2 regions of the Photobacterium swingsii genome follow, and region 1 is predicted to be linked to the other one. Evidence: predicted binding sites of a transcription regulator. Region 1 holds the regulator's gene; the other holds the start of a gene.
What was found. Region 1 encodes MetJ, which represses methionine synthesis genes. Its sites were predicted from a motif close to TTAGACNTNTANANGTCTAA; they were not measured.
Positions count from the first base shown of each region.

Region 2: the regulator MetJ is predicted to act here: its motif matches at 4,674-4,693, upstream of metK (methionine adenosyltransferase).

Region 1 covers NZ_AP024852.1:222,028-229,576, forward strand. Annotated here, with positions in the region: gene OCU77_RS01045 (cation-translocating P-type ATPase) at 1-2,700, shown strand, start outside; gene OCU77_RS01050 (hypothetical protein) at 2,769-3,932, shown strand; gene metJ (met regulon transcriptional regulator MetJ) at 4,115-4,432, opposite strand; gene OCU77_RS01060 (O-succinylhomoserine (thiol)-lyase) at 4,703-5,869, shown strand; gene OCU77_RS01065 (bifunctional aspartate kinase/homoserine dehydrogenase II) at 5,870-7,549, shown strand, end outside.
Region 2 covers NZ_AP024852.1:504,184-511,732, forward strand. Annotated here, with positions in the region: gene gshB (glutathione synthase) at 1-936, opposite strand, end outside; gene rsmE (16S rRNA (uracil(1498)-N(3))-methyltransferase) at 953-1,684, opposite strand; gene OCU77_RS02495 (endonuclease) at 1,833-2,546, opposite strand; gene OCU77_RS02500 (SprT family zinc-dependent metalloprotease) at 2,730-3,212, opposite strand; gene metK (methionine adenosyltransferase) at 3,406-4,560, opposite strand; gene tkt (transketolase) at 4,972-6,969, shown strand; gene epd (erythrose-4-phosphate dehydrogenase) at 7,168-7,549, shown strand, end outside.

The sequences.
Region 1 (7,549 bases):
GAAACAACACGCTCTGGATTATCATCAAAAACAGTAAAAGAACGTCAACAAAAATACGGCCCAAATGAATTGCAAGAGCAAGAAGGTAAATCTGCTCTAGCGATGTTTTTAGATCAATTTAAAAATCCACTTATTTTTATTCTAGGAGTAGGGGCGTTAGTCTCATTCTTTACTGGTCATAATGTAGATGGCATTGCTATCACAGTGATCATTTTCATTAATGCCTTGATTGCTTTCTGGCAAGAAATGAAAGCGAAAAAAGGCATGGACGCCTTAAAAGAAATGGCTGCCCCGAATGCACAAGTGGTGCGGGATGGTGACGTGCTGTCGATACCAGCACGTGAACTGGTACCCGGCGATATCCTTAAAATCAATACTGGCGACATCTTAGCTGCAGATGTGCGGATCATTGAAGCCAATCGACTTTCTATTGATGAAGCTGCTCTAACGGGGGAATCTGAGCCTGTTGATAAGCGTATTGCTGAGCTTGATGGTGACAACATTGGCTTGGGTGATCAGGTCAATATGGGGTTCATGACCACGATTGTCACGTCAGGTAATGGTTATGGCGTTGTTGTTGGTACGGGAATGCAAACTGAAGTTGGCCACATTGCCGACATGATGACCAACACTGAAGAAACTAAGACGCCGATGCAAGTTCGCATGGATACCATCGCGCATACATTGATGATTGCAGCCCTATCAGTGGTTGCTGTTGTGTGTGCCATTGGTCTCTACCACGGTATGCCATGGTTGGAAATTTTAAATACGGGTATCTCGTTATCTGTTGCTGCTATTCCTGAAGGTCTACCAACAGTTGTATCTATTGTATTGACCATGGGTTCCACCAAGATGGTGAAGAGTAACGCCTTGGCAAAACAACTTTCTGCGATTGAGACGCTGGGCTCCACTACGGTTATTTGTTCGGATAAGACAGGTACGCTGACTCAAAACCAAATGCAGGTGATGCAAGCATACGATGCCGCTGGTCGTTACTGGAAAGTGACGGGTAAAGGTTTCGATCTTAAAGGGGAGTTTGAACCACAGAAACATCAAGTTGCCGTGGCAGATAGCCCTGAAATGATGCGTGGCCTTACTGTTGCGACTTTATGTAACGATGCACAGTATCTGCAAGAAAAAGGTAAATACGCCGTCCGTGGTAACCCAACAGAGGGCGCATTGATTGTTGCTGCGGCTAAAGCCGGCTTACAGCAGGGCAATATGCTGGCATCGGGTGAGTTTACGATTGTTGAAAAATTCCCGTTTGATTCTGGACGTAAGATGGCTTCTGTCATTGTACGAGATAAAGCAGGCCAACACTTCCTTGCTGTCAAAGGTGCGCCCGATGTGATCCTGCGTAATGCATCAGGCTTTATGATTGATGGCACGGTTGTGGCGCACTCTGAGCAAGAAATGCAAGGTAATCTTGCATTGGCAACCAGCCCTGCAGAACAGCATATTGCAAATTATCAACAAGCAATCAAAGAGTTTGCTGATCAAGCGCTGCGTACTCTGGCCGTTGGGTTCCGTCCATTAACCGACGAAGATCTAGAGCGTGACCATCACGAGCTTGAGCACGACATTACCATCCTTGGCCTTTACGGCATCATGGATCCACCGCGTCCTGAAGTACGTGATGCAGTGAACAGTTGTTTTGATGCCGGCGTTCGTACTGTCATGATCACCGGTGACCACGCCCTTACTGCGGCAGCGGTTGCCCGCGATATCGGTATTATTCGCTCTGAAAACGATAAAGTGATCACGGGCGCTCAGCTTGATGAGATGGACGATGAAGCACTGCGTCGCATTTGTCCTGAAGTCGCTGTATTTGCGCGAGTTAGCCCAGAGCATAAGCTACGTATTGTTAAAGCGCAGCAGGACAATAACGAAGTCCCTGCCATGACAGGTGATGGTGTGAACGATGCCCCAGCACTGCGTCGCGCTGACATCGGAGTAGCGATGGGGATTGCAGGCACCTCGGTGGCGAAGGACTCTGGTGATTTGATATTGCTGGATGATAACTTCAGCACCATAGTCAAAGCCGTGCGCCAAGGTCGTCAGATCTTCGATAACTTACGCAAGTTTATTCGTCAGGCATTGACAGCCAATGTGGGTGAAGTGGCGGTGATCTTGATTGCCTTTCTGATGATGGGGCCAGAGACTATCTTGCCGCTGACACCACTGATGATTTTGTGGATCAACTTGGTCTCTGATGGTTTACCAGCCTTGGCATTGGGGGTTGAGCCAGAAGAAAAAGACGTGATGTCACGTAAACCGCGCAAGCGTAACGAAGGCTTCTTTGGTGACAACTTGGGCGCCAAGATAGTGATCCGTGGTTTAGCACTGGGTGGCATGAGTTACGTAGCATTTAGCTGGGCGTTGAATGCGGGTCATAGCGCGCAGTATGCACAGACGGTTGCTTTCGCCATGCTGATCTTTGCACAACTGTGGCACTTATTTGATTCGCGTAGCTTTACAACGCTATACCGCAAAAATCCATTCACCAATAAGTACCTACTAGGCGCAGTAGCCTTGTCTGCAACCCTATCACTGAGCGTGATGTACACAGGCTTAGGTCAAATGATCTTTAATACCGAAGCACTGTCGTTTGGTCACCTAATGACTGTGATTATTGCGGCATCTGTACCGACATTCTTACTGTCGGGTATCAAAGAAATAACGAAAGTGAAATTCGTCTAACCCAACTGTCAGCCCTCTTTTTAGGGGGCTGACCCTTCGACGAGCAATGTAATACAAGAGGTTATGACGTGAAAAAAATCATTCTATATTCCGCATTACTGTTGGTGGGGCTAGTGTGCTCACAACTGCTACCATCATTCATTGCCGGCTACGGCCAACTGCAACCCACCATTATGGTGCTGACCATGTCAGCGCTGGCCTACATCATGATCAATGTTGGTCGTGAATTTGAAATTGATAAGAACAACTTAAAACAATACCGCTGGGATTACGTGGTCGCAATGACAACGGCAACCTTCCCGTGGATTGGCGTTGTGCTGTATTTCATTTTTGTCCTTATGCCAGCAGAGATGTGGAGTAATGTCGACGCGTGGACAGAGACCTTAGTGATTGGCCGCTTTGCTGCGCCAACGTCTGCGGGTGTACTGTTTGCGATGTTAGCTGCCGCGGGATTAGGGGCGACCTGGATGTTTAGTAAAGCGCGTGTATTAGCCATCTTTGATGATCTCGATACCGTGCTCTTGATGATCCCTTTATCAATTTTAGTGGTGGGCTGGCAGCCTGCATTAGGTGTCACTTTAGTCTTAATGTTTGGCTTATTAGCGCTGGGTTATCGCTATTTACACCTTTGGTCTATTCCATCGTCAGCGGGTGCTGTGATGGGCTATTCCGTCATTATTGCGTTGCTGTGTGAGTTGTTTTATTTACGCAGTGGCGTCCATTTCGAAGTCTTGCTACCCGCTTTCGTGTTGGGGTGCATGATGAAATCGCAACATGAATCCGCCGCCGATCAACAAGTATCAAGCTTTGTGGCTGGTGTGTTTATGATGTTGGTTGGTCTGAGCTTGCCGCAAATCTTTGGGGGAGTAGCAACCTCCTCATCAGAGAGCATCACAGTGGCAATGCCAGCAATGTCGTTAGCTGAAATTACTTACCACGTGTTGATCATTTCTGTGATTGCCAATATCGGCAAGATGTTCCCACTGTTCTGTTACCGCAAAGAAGCCACGTTGAAAGAGCGTTTAGCGTTGTCGATCAGCATGTGGCCGCGCGGTGAAGTAGGTGCAGGTGTGTTGATGATAAGCATAGGTTATGGCTTTGGTGGCCCTATTGTCACGATCAGCATGCTGTCGCTGGCGCTGAACTTAGTGCTAACCGGTGTGTTCATCATGGTGGTGAGAAAACTTATTTTGAGTGAGAAACAGCAAGGAGAGAGTTATGAAAAAGCGTGAACTTAAGATACTTGGAATCGTTATTACTATTTTTCTTTTGACGCTGGTTGTAGGGCGAACCGCGTAAAAGAGCTGATAAAGTAAAAGCTACCATTAATTAGATAACGAAGTAGCGTGTTTCCTTATTTACTGACTGTGATTCCAAAGTTGTCATCACAGTCAGTTTTTTGTTGGTTATCAACTTACTCGTTGATGTCTTCGTAAGTAATTCCCATCGCATCCATCAAAGCTTTCGCTTCTGCCGGTAAGTCATCAGGACGGTCTTTACGAATATCGTCATCCGTTGGTAACGGTTGGCCGGTATAAGCATGCAAAAATGCTTCGCACAGTAATTCACTATTGGTCGCATGGCGCAGGTTATTTACCTGACGACGTGTACGTTCATCAGTCAGAATTTTTAAGACTTTTAATGGAATTGACACCGTAATTTTTTTTACTTGTTCGTTTTTCTTACCGTGTTCCGCGTATGGACTGATGTACTCGCCATTCCACTCTGCCATGTTTTACCTTCTCAGCGTTGTTGTTTTTACCGCCGCTCAGGTTATTTCATGCCATGACTATACTGAGAAAACCTCAGAGAATATGGGGTCATACGAAATAACTGCGAGTAGGGCAGTGAGTCATAATTAAAGTTTGGGTGAATTTTAGCGATATTTACCGCCATAAGCAAAGACATATAGACGTCTAGAAGTGTTGACGTCCCAGTTTTATATGGTTAATGTTGGTGAAGGAATTTTATTCGGCATTAAACCGAAACAAGGAAGGTTAATATGAGTGACAAGAAACTTGCCACTATTGCAGTTCGTACCGGCATTGAATCCGATTCTCAGCACCACGCTGTTGTCCCACCTATCTATCTCACATCTACGTACAGTTTTCCACAGCTGGGTGAGGTACCGCAATTCGATTACTCCCGCTCTGGTAACCCAAGTCGCAATATGTTGGCCGATGCACTGACAGAATTAGAAGGTGGTGCGGGTGGTGTTGTGACAAGTTGTGGAACGGCAGCGATTAACCTTCTTGTTTCTGCGATATTAGGCCCAGACGATCTGATTATAGCGCCGCATGACTGCTATGGCGGCACTTACCGACTATTTAATACCCGTGCCAACAAAGGTGACTTCAAGGTTGAGTTTGTTGATCAATCTGATCCTCTGGCGTTTGCCGCTGCGCTGGCTCGACAACCGAAAATTATTTGGGTGGAAACCCCCTCCAACCCCTTACTTCGCGTGATTGACGTAGAAGCTTTGTGTCAGCAAGCCAAAGCCGCAGGGGCGCTGGTGGCCGTAGATAACACCTTCCTTTCACCAGTCTTGCAGCAACCTATCGCATTAGGAGCAGATTTTGTGGTGCACTCGACGACCAAGTACATCAATGGCCATTCTGATGTCGTCGGCGGTATTCTGATTTCTGCTGATGCCGAGCAGGCTGAGAACATTGCATGGTGGGCTAACTGTATTGGTGCAACAGGCGCACCTTTTGATGCATACCTGACCCTAAGGGGCTTACGTACGTTAGTGCCACGGATGAAGATGCACGAAGAAAATGGGGCGCAGGTGCTGGCTTTCTTACAAAACCACCCCCAAGTTGCGGCTATTTATCACCCAAGTTTGCCGGATCATCCAGGCCACGACATCGCGAAGCGTCAACAGAAAGGGTTTGGTTCTATGATTAGTTTTGAGTTGGCGGGGAGTTTCCAACAACTTGAGGTGTTCGTGAAAGCGCTGAAATGTTTCTCGCTTGCGGAATCTTTGGGGGGAACTGAAAGCTTGATAGCCCATCCATCGAGCATGACACACCGTGCGATGTCAGATGAAGCGCAAGCCGAAGCGGGTATCAATACGGCATTATTGCGTCTATCGGTAGGGCTGGAAGATCCTACCGATCTTGTAGCCGATCTTGCACAAGCCTTTCAGCAAGCTGTCGAGGTAGGATAAATGAGCCAAGTACAAGCACGTCAATTACATAAGTTTGGCGGCAGTAGTCTAGCAGATGCTGAGTGCTATCGCCGCGTTGCAACGATTTTGCAAGAGTACTCGGCAGCCGAAGATCTGATTGTGGTCTCTGCGGCGGGTAAAACAACCAACCGTCTCATAGAATGGTTAGCCTTGCTGGCAAAAGACGGTCGTCATGCGCATGAAGTGTTGCAGGAGCTACGTCAGTATCAGCAAGATTTAATCACGGATTTATTGCCTGAACTCGCCGCTGACGAATTGCAAACTCAGCTTCACCTTGAGTTGAGTGCCTTATCGGCATTGAGTGAATTAGACCTTGATGAGGCGACTCGTGCCAAGGTGTTAGGGCACGGTGAACTGTGGTCTGCACGGCTACTTGCCGCTGTGCTTAATGCGAGTGCTTTACCGGCTTGTTCACTCGATTCTCGCCAGTTTTTACGGGCTGAACTTGCCGCACAACCTGAAGTCGATTGCGCGGCTTCACGGCCATTACTGCAACAACAACTGGTGCAGCATAGCCAGCATCGGATTGTGATCACAGGCTTTATGGCGCAAAACCACACGGGGCAAACCGTGCTATTGGGGCGTAATGGTTCTGATTATTCGGCAACCGTGATTGGCGCCTTGGCCGATGTTGCGCGAGTGACGATTTGGAGTGATGTCGCAGGGGTCTATAGTGCCGATCCGCGCCAAGTTAAAGATGCTTGCTTACTACCCTTATTACGGCTTGATGAAGCCAGTGAGTTAGCACGTCTTGCGGCACCTGTACTCCATAGCCGTACCCTCCAGCCCGTTGCGCAGAGCACGATAGATTTAACTTTGCGTTGCAGTCATCAACCCGAATCGGGATCGACGCGGGTGGAACGCGTATTAGCTTCTGGTCGTGGCGCAAAGATTGTGACCTCACTAGATGATGTTTGTTTGATTGAGCTTGATGTACCACGTGCGAATGACTTTGAACCAGTGCGTAAAGAGTTAGATCGCACTTTACTCCGAGCTCAGCTGCCACCGCTGGCCCAAAGCGTGGATCCAGAACAAGGTCGTATTTTGCTGGCTTATACGGGTGAGGTGGTCAATGGTGTTTTAGGGTTACTGCAAGATAGCGGTATTGCTGCTGAATTACGGTTACGTGATGGTTTCACTATGATCGCAGTGGTGGGAGCGGGTGTGGTCAATAACCCTGTGCATTGTCACGGTTTCTATCAGCAACTTAAAGGTCAACCGGTTGAGTTTCTGGCTGAAGCTGAATCAGGTTTGAGTCTTGTGGCTATTTTACGCCATGTGAACCCTGAAACCTTGATCGGCCGCGTCCACCAAAGTTTATTCCAAGCCCAAAAGCGGATTGGCTTGGTGCTGTGTGGCAAAGGTAACATAGGCAGTCGCTGGCTTGAGTTATTTGAAACTGAGCGTGAGCAACTGAGTAAGCGTCATGGTAAGACATTTACCTTGATCGGTGTGGCCGACAGTCGTCGTCATTGGATTGATTATGAAGGTATCGCTCCTTCACGGGCATTAACCTGTTTTAACGATGAAGCGGTTGAATATGCAGAGGGTGAATTACTGTCGACTTTAGCGGCACACCCATACGATGACGTGGTGGTGTTAGATGTGACAGCCAGTGCTGAGCTAGCGGTGAAATACCCGCAGGTTGCTGAGAGTGGT
Region 2 (7,549 bases), 280 kb from region 1:
ACGACGCTCAATTGCATCCATCAGCTTACCTGTGATTGAGATATCAAAGGCTGCTTCGATTTCACGGATACAGGTTGGGCTGGTCACGTTGATTTCAGTGAGCTTATCGCCAATCACATCCAGACCAACAAAGATCAGACCTTTTTCTTTTAGTATTGGCGCGACAGTTTCTGCGATCTTGCGATCGGTTTCACTGATAGGGCGTGCTTCACCACGGCCACCAGCGGCCAAGTTACCACGGGTTTCACCCTTGGCTGGAATACGCGCTAAGCAGTACGGCATAGGTTCACCATCAACCACTAAGATACGCTTATCGCCGTTGCTGATATCAGGCACAAACGTCTGTGCCATGCAGTAGTTTTCACCCATTGCTGTTAAGGTTTCGATAATCACTGAAACGTTAGGGTCACCTTTCATTACGCGGAAGATCGATGAACCACCCATACCGTCAAGCGGTTTTAGGATCACATCACCATGTTCTTGGTGGAAGGCTTTGATTTTGTCAGCACGACGTGTCACTAGCGTGGTTGGTGTGAGTTCTGGGAACCATGCAGTGAACAGTTTTTCGTTACAATCGCGCAGGCTTTGCGGTTTGTTAACGATCAACGCCCCTTCGTTTTCAGCACGCTCAAGAATGTAAGTGGCGTAGATGTATTCTGTGTCGAACGGAGGATCTTTACGCATCAGTACGGCATCAAGATCCGACAGCGCAATTTCTTGTTCGCTTTGGAATTCAAACCAGCCGTTTGGATCTTCTTGCAGCGTAACCGTACGAGTACGTGCAACCGCTTTTCCCTGTTCTAGCGATAGGTCATTCATTTCCATGTAATGAATTTCCCAACCACGGCGCTGAGCTTCCATCATCATGGCAAAGCTGGAGTCTTTTTTAATGTTGATAGACTCGATAGGGTCCATCACGATACCCAGTTTGATCATTGCTGTTTTCCTCTTGTTAGCCCAGATCGCCGAAGCGAACTTGTAAAGCAGTAATAGCTGTCATTGCTGTTGTCTCGGTACGCAGTACGCGAGGGCCCAACAAGACTTCATCAAAGGTGTATTGCTCGGTCATTGAAATTTCGTCAGCCGATAAGCCGCCCTCAGGACCAATCAGTAGTTTCACTTTGGTGACAGGCTCTGGCAGGGTGTTGATCGAATAAGTGGCACGAGGGTGCAGGTTCAGTTTTAACCCGTCATACGCTTCGGCACACCAGTCTTCGAGTTTCATTACTGGACGAATTTCAGGGACGACATTACGGCCGCATTGTTCGCAGGCAGCAATTGCAATCTTTTGCCATTGAGCGAGTTTCTTCTCAAAACGCTCAGCGTTTAGCTTAACGCCACAGCGCTCTGAAATTAGTGGGGTAATGGTTTTAACCCCCAGTTCTACCGACTTTTGAATGGTGAATTCCATTTTTTCACCACGAGAGATCACTTGGCCAAGATGAATATCGAGCGGTGATTCAACGCTATTTTCATTACGAGCTTGAATTTCAACCTCAACATTCTTTTTGTTAGCGGCGGTGATCACGGCTGGGAACTCGGCATCGCTGCCGTCAAACATCAGCACTTCTTGACCCGGCTGCATACGCATTACGCGGCCGACGTGGTTGGCTGCATCATCACAAAGCATCACTTTTCCCTGAGATGGCAGTGACTCTGGGTGGTAAATACGTGGAATTCTCATGGTTAGGTCGATAACTCAGTAGTAAATAAATTGGCAAGCAGAATACTAACATGGATACGCGTAAGGTGAATTACAAGAGGGCGATCGTGTTTATCGCCCTTTTTATTCAGGATAACGCTGCGAGGTATCCGGTTTACTGCGGGAAAAATTATAGCTTAGCCTTGTTACAGGCTTCTAAAACAAATGGATTGTTGGTGCCTTGTGCTTTTTTGATGCGGCGGTCGCGTTCACACTCCCATTGATCGACTGGGTATTGGCGGTTCCATGCTTCCATTAATTGACGCTGCTGGCGTGACAGGTTCAATTCTCGGTATTCTTGAGCCATGTATAAATAGATACGTGAAATCGCCCCGCGAGCAGCGACAGGTGGATCAACGCGTTTATTTTTGAAGTCGACCTTCATATCACATTGGCCATAGAAGGCCCCTTGATTGCCGTTCCACGGTAGAAATTGGTAATTGGAGCGGTCACCGTTAACTTCACCAATCGCTGGTGTGAGGTTATGTAAATCGGACTCCATTACTTTAAAGCGTTTGTCTTTACGGCAGTTTTTTCGGCCGCCATCTTGCCAGCATTGGAGTTGATGACCAAATTGCCACGCAGGTACGACATGCTCCCACTCAATACGACTGGCGCGTTTAAGTTGTTTACGCACTTGGTAGCCGCAATTATCAAGATCTGGGATCCCTTTTTTGCCTTTCCATTCGATATCACAGCCGCAATAAAAACTAACAGGATGATCTTTATAGATTTTTACGGCTTGTTTTTTAGCATTAGAAAATGAAGTAGGGTGTTTGCCTTCTGCATGGCTTGTGGTTGGTAATAGCAGTAGGCCGAGTAGGGCTAAGTATGCGCGTTTCATGGGTCGTTTTGGCTCACAATAGGTTTGATAGGCTTATCAATATCTTACTATTTTAGAACCATATCACAGTAAGCTGTACCTATAACTTACCCAGTTACACAAAAGGAACGATGAAAAGCCAATATTGGTAGAGTCAGCGTGCAGGCTAAGTGTGATGAAGGAGAAGGCTAGAGAAGGATGTGTTTAAGCACACAGTGTAAGAGGCTGGCGGCACTGGCGGCAATGGTAGCTGACTTGGCCACGTGCAACCTTATTATGGCGACGAACGGTGAGCTGATGTTGGCTACATTGGCACTGATAAGAAAAGGTTTTTCCTTGTACCGAGCTAACATCAAAACTGTGGGTAGTACGTGCTGGGATACCGAAGACTTGAGTCATGATAGTTTGCCACTCTTTACCATGTGGCCGAACACGGCCAAAAAGCTTAAAGGTGATCAAATGCGCGACTTCGTGTGGTACCACTTCATCGAGAAAAGCTTGCGGGTTTTCTTTTAGCAATACGGGATTAAAGCGTACTTCCCATCCCTGTAACCGTGCACTACCTGCTATCTTTCCCCCTTGACGAAAGCTAACGGTTGGCATTGCAAATCGCTTTTGCAAACGTTGATTAGCATGCGAAATACAGGATTCGACTTTAGCAATGACTTGAGATTGAAGTGAGGACATGCGTGCTTAAAATTGCTGGGGGAGTGGGCAGTATAAATAGTTTTGGGAAACGCGACAATAACGGCGACCTCTGGGTATTTTCTTGTTGGCTGCGAGCGAGTGTGGAGAAAGTTGCTTCGAGTTGGTAATAAAAAAGGAAGCCGAGGCTTCCTTTTTTCTATCAAGATTTGGTTGGCTTAATGCCAAGGCAAACTTATTTGATGTTAGCGAAATCGCGAAGGATTGCGGCTTTATCTGTTGCTTCCCAAGGGAATTCGTCACGACCAAAGTGGCCGTATGCCGCTGTCTTTTGGTAGATAGGCTGAAGTAGGTTCAGCATTTCTTGTAGACCGTAAGGGCGTAGGTCGAAGTTCTGACGAACTGCTTCGATGATGATGTCGTGAGACACTTTTTCAGTACCGAAGGTTTCAACCATGATAGACGTTGGATCTGCAACACCGATAGCGTAAGAAAGTTGGATTTCACAACGATCGGCTAGGCCTGCTGCAACGATGTTTTTCGCTACGTAACGTGCTGCGTATGCTGCACTACGGTCGACTTTTGATGGATCTTTACCAGAGAATGCACCACCGCCGTGACGAGCTGCGCCGCCGTAGGTATCAACGATGATTTTACGGCCCGTTAGACCACAGTCACCCATAGGACCACCGATAACAAAGCGGCCGGTTGGGTTGATGAAGAAGTTAGTGTCTTTGGTGATCCACTCTTGTGGCAGTACTGGCTTGATGATTTCTTCCATTACTGCTTCACGTAGATCTGGCGTTGTTACTGAATCACAGTGCTGCGTAGAAAGAACAACGGCATCAATACCAACAATTTTGCCTTGGTCGTATTGGAAAGTAACTTGAGATTTCGCATCTGGGCGAAGGAAGTCTAGTTTACCGCTCTTACGTACTTCAGCTTGCTTCTTAACCAGAAGGTGAGAGTAAGTAATTGGCGCTGGCATTAGAATGTCAGTTTCGTTGGTTGCGTAACCGAACATAATACCTTGGTCACCTGCGCCCTGTTCTTTAGGGTCTGCTTTATCAACACCTTGGTTGATATCTGGTGATTGCTTACCGATGGTGTTTAGAACAGCACAAGAATTGGCATCAAAGCCCATGTCTGAGTGAACGTAGCCAATTTCACGTACCGTTTCACGAGTGATCTCTTCGATATCAACCCAAGCTGATGTCGTGATTTCACCGCCAACCATTACCATGCCGGTTTTTACGTAAGTCTCACAAGCAACACGTGCTTTTGGGTCTTGCTCTAGAATTGCATCCAATACTGCATCAGAAATTTGGTCTGCAATTTTATCTGGATGACCTTCAGATACTGACTCAGAAGTAAACAGGTGTTTTGCCATGAGAATTCTCACTTGTAGGTATTCGTAGTTGTAATATAAGTAGCACTTTTATGCGGGCTAGGTGCCGTTCTATTCATACGTATACACGTTCGTATGTATAGAGCTACTTCCGTCTAGACGTCTATAATACTCAAACGAGAGTGAAAATCAACAATACTTATTTTGTGGTTTTTTTATATTGCTGACGCAAACGATTACTTTAACTGTGCGAAATCTCTGCGTTTTTGTGACATCAAGGTAGCAGCTTATTGAAAACAGACTTATTTTGTTCAGGAAATCGTTTGCAGTGAGGGCAAATACTTTGCGACAATACCCGCCCGCCGATTCCTGGTTAATTTACCGCGCCTGTGAAAGGGCACTTAGAAAGGTAAATAACCATAATACAACAGTCTACGAACCTCTGGAGCAGACATGTCTTCTCGTAAAGATCTAGCTAATGCAATTCGTGCCCTAAGCATGGATGGTGTTCAACAAGCTAACTCAGGCCACCCAGGCGCACCTATGGGTATGGCTGATATCGCTGAAGTACTGTGGCGTGGCCACATGAACCACAACCCACAAAACCCTGAGTGGGCTGATCGCGACCGTTTCATTTTGTCGAACGGCCACGGTTCAATGCTAATTTACTCTCTGCTTCACCTGACGGGTTACGATCTATCAATTGATGATCTGAAGAACTTCCGTCAACTGCATTCTAAAACACCGGGTCACCCTGAATACGGTTATGCACCGGGTGTTGAAACAACGACTGGTCCTCTAGGCCAAGGCATTACAAACGGTGTTGGTATGGCAATGGCTGAGAAAGCCCTAGCTGCACAATTCAACCGTGAAGGCCACGACATCGTTGACCACAACACGTACGTGTTCATGGGCGATGGCTGTCTAATGGAAGGTATCTCTCACGAAGCATGTTCACTGGCGGGTACGCTAGGTCTGGGCAAGCTGATTGCGTTCTGGGATGACAACGGCATCTCTATCGACGGTGAAGTGGAAGGTTGGTTCTCTGACGATACGCCTAAGCGTTTCGAAGCGTACGGCTGGCATGTTATTCCTGCGGTTGATGGTCACGATGCTGACGCAATCAACGCTGCGATTGAAGCGGCTAAAGCAGAAACAGGTCGTCCAACGCTTATCTGTACTAAAACCATCATCGGTTTTGGTTCGCCAAACAAAGCGGGTTCACACGATTGTCACGGTGCACCACTAGGCGCTGAAGAAATCGCAGCAGCACGTGAATTCCTTGGTTGGAACCACGGTCCTTTCGAAATCCCAGCTGACATTGCAGCTGAGTGGGATGCGAAAGAAGCAGGCGCAGCAAAAGAAGCAAGCTGGAACGAGAAGTTCGCAGCGTACGAAGCGGCTTACCCTGAGCTAGCAGCAGAATACAAACGTCGTGTAAACGGTGAGCTACCTGCACAGTGGGAAGAAAAAGCATCAGCAATCATTGCCGATCTTCAAGCGAACCCAGCGAACATCGCTTCACGTAAAGCCTCACAAAACGCACTAGAAGCGTTTGGTGCGATGCTACCAGAATTCATGGGCGGCTCGGCTGACCTTGCGCCTTCTAACCTGACTATGTGGTCGGGCTCTAAGTCGCTAACGGCTGACGATTTCGCGGGTAACTACATCCACTACGGTGTACGTGAATTCGGTATGACAGCGATCATGAACGGTATTGCGCTACACGGTGGCTTTGTACCATACGGTGCAACTTTCCTAATGTTCATGGAATACGCGCGTAACGCAATGCGTATGGCTGCACTAATGAAAGTGCAAAACATCCAAGTTTACACTCATGATTCAATTGGCCTAGGCGAAGATGGTCCTACTCACCAACCGGTTGAGCAGATCGCTTCTTTACGTCTAACGCCAAATATGAGCACATGGCGTCCATGTGACCAAGTTGAATCAGCCGTGGCTTGGAAACTAGCCATCGAGCGTAAAGATGGCCCGACTTCGCTAATCTTCTCGCGTCAAAACCTTGCACAGCAAGAGCGTGACGCTGAGCAAGTAGCGAACATCGCGAAGGGTGGCTACATCCTGAAAGATTGTGAAGGCAAGCCTGAGCTAATTCTTATTGCGACAGGTTCTGAAGTTGAGCTAGCGGTTAACGCTGCGGCTGAACTAACCGCTGAAGGCAAGAAGGTACGCGTAGTATCTATGCCTGCAACGGACGCGTTTGACAAGCAAGATGCAGAATACCGTGAGTCTGTACTGCCATCTGATGTAACTGCACGTATTGCTGTAGAAGCAGGTATTGCTGACTTCTGGTACAAGTACGTTGGTTTCGGTGGCAAGATCATCGGTATGACAACATTTGGTGAGTCTGCACCAGCAGGCGAGCTATTCAAAATGTTCGGTTTCACGACTGAAAACGTTGTGAACACAGCGAAAGAATTACTTGCATAATTGCAGGGCTCTTATGCTAATGAAAGGCTTCCTTCGGGAAGCCTTTTTTATTGATGGTTATGAAGTCGAGTGCAATTCGAACAGTATTTATGTGAGCTAAGCATATAAAAGCTAAATGGTGAGAAGAGTCACATTTATGATGATTCTGGGCAGAGCTTGTTATACACTTACGCGGCTTAATTCTTATGTAGCACGGATATGACACTAAAAGTCGCAATTAACGGATTTGGCCGAATTGGCCGCAGTGTGTTACGCGCCTTGTACGAGAGCGGTAAACACCAGCAAATAGACATCGTGGCAGTTAACGAGTTGGCTGAGCCTGAAGCTATGGCCCACTTGTTACAATATGATACTAGCCATGGTCGTTTCTTTAAGCCTGTCTCTCATGATCAGGAGCACTTGTTTATTGCCCATCAAAATGGCGAACAAGACTCTATCCGTATCCTTCATCAAAGTGATATTAACTTACTGCCTTGGCGTGACCTCGATGTTGACATTGTGCTCGACTGTACGGGGATTTTTGGCTCTCGTGAAGATGGGCTAGCCCACCTTCAAGCTGGCGCGAAGAAAGTGTTATTCT